Regions from separate parts of the Zobellella denitrificans genome, predicted to be linked through region 2. Evidence: predicted binding sites of a transcription regulator. Region 2 holds the regulator's gene; the other holds the start of a gene.
The links. The regulator LexA, encoded in region 2, represses DNA repair genes until DNA is damaged. The targets are predictions, from matches to a motif close to ANCTGTNTNNNNANACAGNT.

Region 1 (3,874 bases), 1.9 Mb from region 2:
CCTTGCCGGCCCGGGCCAGGGCAAGGGCGTAACCGTGACCCAGGCGGGAATAGCCGGCGGGGGTGTTCTCATCGTTGGCCGGCCGGGGTTCGCCGTTGATAAAGGTGTCTTTCTTCCAGCACAGCGGCGGCAGCCGCGGCACCACTATGGCCGCCACTATGCCGGCCAGGCACACCGCCAGGTAGAACTGCACGAACATGTGCTCCAGCTTGACCTGGGCCAGCACCACCAGGCTGAAGGTGATGGACACCGCCGAGAAGGTGGTGCCGATCACCGCCGCTTCGCGCTGGGTATAGTGATGGCCTTCGTACTGCTTGCTGGTCAGCAGTATGCCCACGCTGCCATCGCCCAGCCAGGAGGCCATGCAATCCACCGCCGAGCGGCCGGGCAGGCGGAACACCGGGCGCATCAGGCCGGTGAGCAGGGTGCCCACGAACTCCAGCAGGCCGAAGTCCAGCAGCAGCGGCAGCAGCAGGCCGGCGAAGATGAACACCGCGAACAGCACCGGCAGCAGGTCGTTCAGGACCAGGCCGCCGGTGTCGCCGCTGTACAGCAGTTCGGGGCCGGACTGGGTGAACACCATCAGCACGAAGGCCGCGCCCAGCAACCGGCTTACCAGCCATACCGGCCGCACGTTGAACAGGGTGTTCAGGAACAGGCTGCGGGTCACCAAGGCCGGCTTGAACAGGGTGGTAAACAGCGACAGCAGGGCCGAGAGGGTGATGAGCACGGTGACGATGGCCGTCAGCCAGTCGGACAACAACGCCTGCAGGCTCTTGGCCAGCACCGCTATCATGATGGTGAGATCACCGTTGTAGCTGACCGGAGTCATAAACAGCAATATGCCCGCGAGCGAGGGCAGCAGGAACATCAGCAGGTTTCGCTTGCTGGCCTCGGCCTGCACCGTCAACGTCTTTTCCATGGTTACTCCTTCCTTATCGGGCAACAGCACCCAACTCGGCTATAAAAAGGTAAAAACCGCACTTTTATGCAGTTCAGCCAACCAACCCAGAATAAAAACAACGTTTGAGCGAATAAGTTGCCAGTAAACTGATGGATTGCTGAATACTTATTTTATAGCCAAATATATTTAATCAAAAGATAAAATCAAAACATAAACCCACAAAAATAGATCTTGTTAGATATTTGTTCTGTATTGTTAATTTCAGGGGTGGAGTATAAGGATTTTGTCCGCGCATGCAAACAGATCAGGTGCACAAAACGGAAACAAGCGGGAAAGATGATAGGGGAAGACGCTTAGGGAAGGATGGCGTGTGCTATCCCTGCCACTCTCGTCGGCGGCAAACGATGTTTGCAGACTGGCACCTGGATGGTGGAGCGCAGGCGGCCCGCCTGCTTTCCCGCGCAGCGGGAACCCTCGGACTGGCCGACCACAGCACAGGGTGAAAGAGGCTCGAGGCAGAACAGGCATCACGGGTTGGGTTGTGCCTTCGCCAACCTCGGTGCCACCCTCATGCGGGCGGGCCGCCCGCGCCCCACGTAACCGTAGCCGTAGCCGTAGCCGTAGCCAGCGCTTTAGCTGCCGGAAATACTGCCGGGTATAGCTGCCGGAAAATACCGCGTCAGGCCGGACAGACCCCGGCGAACGGTAACACGCCCTCCCCTATTTCCTGCGCAACAAAAAACAGAGTTCGTCAAAGAAGCGCCGCTCGCCGCTGGCCACCCTGGGGTTGCTGTTGCCCTCTTCGATGCGATCCAGCAGGGTCACCTCGAAGTCGGCCCCGAACAGGCGCCTTACCTCCTGCTCGTTGACGGCGAAGGGCGGCGACTCGTGCTGCACCGGCGCGTAATCCAGGGTCACCAACAGCATGGCGGCGCCCGGATTGAGCAGTCGCGCCAGCAGCCGGGCATAAAGCGGCCTGAGCGGCTCGGGCAACGCGACCAGGGCGGCCCTGTCGTAGGCGGCGTCGAAACGCCGACCCAGGGACTCCGCCTGAAAGAAATCACCCTCGTACAGACTGAAGCCGCCGGCCTGCCAGCACAGGTAGTGCACCAGCTTTTGCTGCTGCGCTAGTACCCCTGCCTCGCCGAAGAAGTCCCGGATGGCCAGTGGCGAAAGCTCGAAGCCGGCGATATTGTGGCCCTGCTCCGCCAGCCAGTGCATGTCGCGGCTCTTGCCGCACAGGGGAACCAGTACTTCGGTGTGCTCGGGCACGCCAAGGCGATGCCAGTGGCGGCCGAGCAGTTCGTTGATCTCTTGCTGGTGAAAGCCGATCCGTGAGGATTGCCAGCGTTGGTGCCAGAATTGTGCGTCCATGTCATCTCCCGCAATACAAAAGGAGGATAACTATCTCAAGACTCAACCGGGCATTTCAAGCGGCCTTGAACTGGTTGCTGCCGGCGTCGTAATGATAGCCAATCCGGGCCATGCGGGCGTTTACATGGCCGCTGTCCAGCTCATACAGCACCAGCAAGGCCTCCAGGCTTTCACACTCCAGCCGCAGTTTTTCGTTGATGATGCTGAGCAGCATATGATCGTCCATATGCTCCAGTTGAACCTTGTTCATGGCCTGCCCCCTTGTCGTACCTGTCTGCTCAGTATAGATCGGCACCGAACGCCGGCGAGGCCGAGATACTGTAAATTTAAACAGTATTCTTCTTGACCTCTGCGGTTGATGATCGATACTGTATATATAAACAGTAAATCAACAGGGAGTGCATATGGCTACCGTCTTGCTGTCTCGCAAACAGGCCTTTTCCGTACCGTCCAGGCAATGGCATCAGCCGGTGTCCAAGGCGCCGCTGGTGGAGTGGTTTGACGGATGGAACAATGCCGGGCAACGCCAACTGCTGGCTGAACTCGCCGCCATCAGCCATGAACGGCGCGGATGGATCCTTATGCTCAACACGCCCGCGCCCCTGTCGCGCCGCCTGCTGGCCGACGCCGGGGTAGATCCGGCGCTGGTTATCGACATGGGTAACAAGGTAGAGCAACAACAGTTGCTGCTGCGGGCCATGGCCTATAAAAGCATAGCCGCCGTGGTGTGCTGGCAATGGCGGCCCGTCGCTGGGCTGCAGCAGTCACTCGAGCAGGCGGTGCAGCAGCACCGGAGCAGAATATTCCTGATTACGCCAAACAACGAGATGCAGGCCCTGCACTAAGACAGGGCCTGAAGATGCAGGGTTACACCAGTTCGCGGCAGACCAGATCCATCATCATGCGGATATGGGCGGGCTGGTCATTGAGGGCGGGGATATAGTGGTAAGCTTCGCCACCGGAGGCCATGAAGAGCTCCCTGTTCTGCTCGGCGATCTCTTCCAGGGTTTCGAGGCAATCGGCGGAAAAGGCGGGGCAGATCACGTCCAGCCGCTTGATGCCCTCCCCCGGCAAGGCTTTCATGGTGTCGTCGGTATAGGGCTGCAGCCACTCTTCGCGCCCGAAGCGGGACTGAAAAGTAGTGCGCCACTGGTGGCGCTCCAGCCCCAACTCGGCGGCCAGCAGCTCGGAAGTACGGTGGCACTGCTGGCCATAGGGGTCGCCTTCGTCTTCGTAGCGCCTGGGGATGCCGTGGTAGGAGAGCAACAGCAGTTCGCCGCGCCCGTGCTGTTCCCAATGCCGACGCACCGACTCGGCCAGTGCCTGGATGTAGCCGCTGTGGTCGTGGTAGTCGTGGATAAAACGAAAAGCCGGCACCAGACGCTCTTTTTTCATCAGCCGGGCCCAGCCATCGAACACCGACGCGGTCGTGCTGACCGAGTACTGGGGATAAAGCGGCAGCAAAACCACCCTGTCCACCCCGGCCGATTTCAGCTCCTGCCAGGCCGTTGCCAGGGAGGGTTCACCATAGCTCATGCCCAGCGCCACCGGCATGTCGATGCCCGCTTCGTTCAGCGCCTCGGCCAATGCCGCCTG
Region 2 (3,874 bases):
AGTACATGAAGAACAGCTCCGCCGCCACCGGCATGCCCACGGTGAACATATGGTGGGCCCATACCAGGAAGCTCAGGCCGGCGATGGAGGCGGTGGCGTACACCATGGAGGCGTAGCCGAACAGCCGCTTGCGGCTGAAGGTGGGGATGATGGCCGAGATGATGCCGAAACTCGGCAAGATCATGATGTACACCTCGGGGTGGCCGAAGAACCAGAAGATGTGCTGGAACAACACAGGGTCGCCGCCCCCGGCCGCGTCGAAGAAGCTGGTGCCGAAGTACTTGTCGGTGAGCACCATGGTCACCGCCCCCGCCAGCACCGGCATCACCGCGATCAGCAGGAAGGCGGTGATCAGCCAGGTCCAGCAGAACAGGGGCAGTTTCATCCAGGTCATGCCCGGCGCCCGCAGGTTCCAGATGGTAACGATGACGTTGATCGCCCCCATGATGGAGCTGATGCCCATGATATGGATGGCGAACACGAACAGGGCGGTGCTGTCCGGCGCGTAGGTGGTGGACAGGGGCGCGTAGAAGGTCCAGCCGAAGTTGGGGCCGCCGCCGGGCATGAACAGCGAGCTCAGCATCAGCAGGAAGGCGAAGGGCAATATCCAGAAGCTCCAGTTGTTCATGCGCGGCAGCGCCATGTCGGGCGCCCCTATCATCATGGGGATCATCCAGTTGGCCAGGCCCACGAAGGCGGGCATGACGGCGCCGAACACCATGATAAGGCCGTGCATGGTGGTCATCTGGTTGAAGAAGTTCGGCTCCACCAGTTGCATGCCGGGCTGGAACAGCTCGGCACGGATCACCATGGCCATGCTGCCGCCCAGCAGGAACATGGCCAGGCTGAACAGCAGGTAGAGACTGCCGATGTCCTTGTGGTTGGTGGTCAACAACCAGCGCATGATGCCCCTGGCCGGGCCATGGTGGTGGTGATCGTCCGCCACGCCCAACTGGCCGTCCGCGGTCTGAGTACGGTCTAACTGCGTCATCCCTGCCCCCTATTGTCCCTGCCTGGCTTCATGGATGTCCTTGGGCTGCACCAGATCGCCGGTGTCGTTGCCCCAGGCGTTGCGCTCGTAGGTGATGACGGCGGCCAGCTCCTTCAGCGCCAGCTGCCGGTCAAAACTCTGCATGGCGGTACCCGCCTTGCCGTAGAGCACGATGTCGATATGGGCGGCCCTGTCGTTCAGCACCATCTGGCTACCCTTGAGCGCCGGAAAAGCGCCGGGGATCCCTTCGCCATTGGCCATGTGGCAGGCGGCGCAGCTGCGCTGATAGACCTGCTCGCCCAGGGCCATCATCTCCTCCATGGTCATCTCCATGGCCAGCAGTTCCTGCTCGGCGGCCCGGGCGGCGGCCTGCTCCGCCTTGGCTTGCGCCAGCCAGTCGTCGAACTCGGCGGCCGGCCGGGCATCCACCACTATCGGCATAAAAGCATGATCCTTGCCGCACAGCTCGGCGCACTGGCCCCGGTAGATACCGGGCTGGTTGATGCGGGTCCAGGCCTCGTTGATAAAGCCGGGGATGGCGTCCTTCTTGACCGCGAAGGCCGGCATCCACCAGGAGTGGATGACGTCGTCGGCAGTGATCAGGAAGCGCACCTTGCGATCGGTGGGCAGCACCAGGGGCCGGTCCACCTCCAGCAGGTAGTTGTCACGCTTGCGCAGGCTGCCGTCGATTTCCTGGGGCAGGGTCGCCAGCAGGCTGAAAAACTCGACGTCCTCGCCGAAGTAGCGGTAGTGCCACTTCCACTGGGAGGCGGTGACCTGCACCGTCAGATCCGACTGGCTGGCATCCTCCATGGCGATCAGGGTGCGGGTGGCGGGAATGGCCATGCCCACCAGGATCAGGAAGGGAATGATGGTCCAGAGGATCTCCACCTTGGTGCTTTCGTGAAACTGGGCAGCCTTGGCGCCCCTGGACTTGCGGTGGTGGATGATGGCCCAGAACATGACCCCGAACACCACCAGGCCGATCAGCGCACAGATGATGAGTATGGTCATGTGCAGGCCATACACCTTCTGGCTGATATCGGTGACCCCCTGGGTCATGTTGAAACGGCTTTGTGCCCACACGGGCAACGATGCCACTAGCGACAGCAGCAGAACGATCGGCTTCACACGCACCCCCAAAAAGTCTTGGTCCTTTATTTTGGCGCACTCGCAAGAGAGTCAGTGCTTACCGAACCACCGCGTCCATCGGTCCGGCACACACTAAGTAAAGCATTGATTATGAAAAAGTAAAAAAATGAAAAAAGAAGCGGGAAGCGGGAAGCGGGAAGCGGGAAGCGGGAAGCGGGAAGCGGGAAGCGGGAAGCGGGAAGCGGGAAGCGGGAAGCGGGAAGCGGGAAGCGGGAAGCGGGAAGCGGGAAGCGGGAAGCGGGAAGCATGCTAAGCCCCCGCCAACCCCAAGGCAAGCGGACGAGTTAAAAGTCGGTGTTGCGGATCACGCCCACCGCCAGGCCCTCGATGGTCAGTTCCTGGCTGCGCAGATCGACCTCGATGGGAGACAGCTCCTCGTTCTCCGGCAGCAGGCTGACCTTGCTGCCCTGGCGCCGGAAGCGCTTGACCGTGACTTCGTCGTCGAGCCGGGCCACTACTACCTGGCCGTTGCGGGCCTCACCGGTCTTGTGCACCGCCAGCAGATCGCCGTCCATGATGCCGATGTTCTTCATGCTCATGCCCCTGACCCGCAGCAGGAAATCGGCCGGCGGATGGAACAGGGCCGGATCCAGCTTGTAGTGGCTTTCTATGTGCTGCTGCGCCAGGATGGGCTCGCCGGCGGCCACCCGCCCGATCAGCGGCAGGCCCGGCTCTTCCTCCGGCTCTTCTTCCTGGGCCAGGCGAATGCCGCGGGAGGTGCCGGGCATCATCTCGATCACCCCTTTCTTGGCCAGGGCCTTCAGATGCTCCTCGGCGGCGTTGGCGGACTTGAACCCCAGGGACTGGGCAATTTCGGCACGGGTGGGCGGCATGCCGGTCTGCTGGATATGCGCCTTGATGATTTCCAGCACCTGGGACTGACGGGGGGTTAGCGCTTTCATAGGGAACCTGTCTTTTTATACAGCTAACTGTCAGTATATCCAGTAAATCCGGCAGGGCAAGCACAATACGCCCTCCCCGGCCGGCACTCCCCTGGCGACCAGGGCGGGAACAGGGCTACAGCAGCGCCAGGGCCAGACCGGCGAACACCGCCATACCCGCGAAGTTGTTGTTGAGGAAGGCCCGGAAGCAGGCCATCCGTTCCCGGTCCCGGATCAGCCGCTGCTGGTACACGAAGAGCGCGGCGGCGCCCAACAGCCCCCAGTAGAAAGGCGCGGCCAGGGCGAATACCTGGCCCGCTGCTACCAACAGCAGCAGGGTGACCAGCTGCAGCAGGCCGACCATCAGCTTGTCGCGCCGGCCGAACAGAACGGCGGTGGACTTGACCCCGATCCGGAGATCGTCGTCCCTGTCCACCATGGCGTACATGGTGTCGTAGGCCACGGTCCAGCTCAGATTGGCGGCAAACAGCAGCCAGAGCCCCGCGGGCAGGCTGTTTGCCTGGGCCGCAAAGGCCATGGGAATGGCCCAGGAGAAGGCGATACCCAGGAACAGCTGGGGCAGGTGGGTATAGCGCTTCATAAAGGGGTAGAGCGCGGCCCAGCCCAGGCCGGCGAAAGCCAGCTGAATGGTCAGGGCGTTGGTGGTCAGCACCAGCAGGAAGGAAATGGCCACCAGCAGGGCGAAAAAGCCCAGGGCCTGGCGCTCGGTCAGTTCGCCGGCAGGCAGCGGCCGGGCCTGGGTGCGCTTGACGTGGCCATCGATATGGCGGTCCGCATAGTCGTTGATCACGCAGCCGGCGGAGCGCATAAAGAAGACCCCGGCGACGAA

Region 1: a site for LexA is predicted at 2,645-2,664, ahead of AN401_RS10040 (DUF4250 domain-containing protein). Genes of this name have one in related genera too.

The regions. Positions count from the first base shown of each region.
Region 1 is NZ_CP012621.1:2,113,044-2,116,917, forward strand. Features, by position in the region: gene AN401_RS10030 (YjiH family protein) at 1-922, opposite strand, end outside; gene AN401_RS10035 (thiopurine S-methyltransferase) at 1,625-2,278, opposite strand; gene AN401_RS10040 (DUF4250 domain-containing protein) at 2,334-2,528, opposite strand; gene AN401_RS10045 (cell division inhibitor) at 2,683-3,123, shown strand; gene hemH (ferrochelatase) at 3,146-3,874, opposite strand, start outside.
Region 2 is NZ_CP012621.1:185,652-189,525, reverse strand. Features, by position in the region: gene ctaD (cytochrome c oxidase subunit I) at 1-991, opposite strand, end outside; gene coxB (cytochrome c oxidase subunit II) at 1,001-2,122, opposite strand; gene lexA (transcriptional repressor LexA) at 2,428-3,045, opposite strand; gene ubiA (4-hydroxybenzoate octaprenyltransferase) at 3,161-3,874, opposite strand, start outside.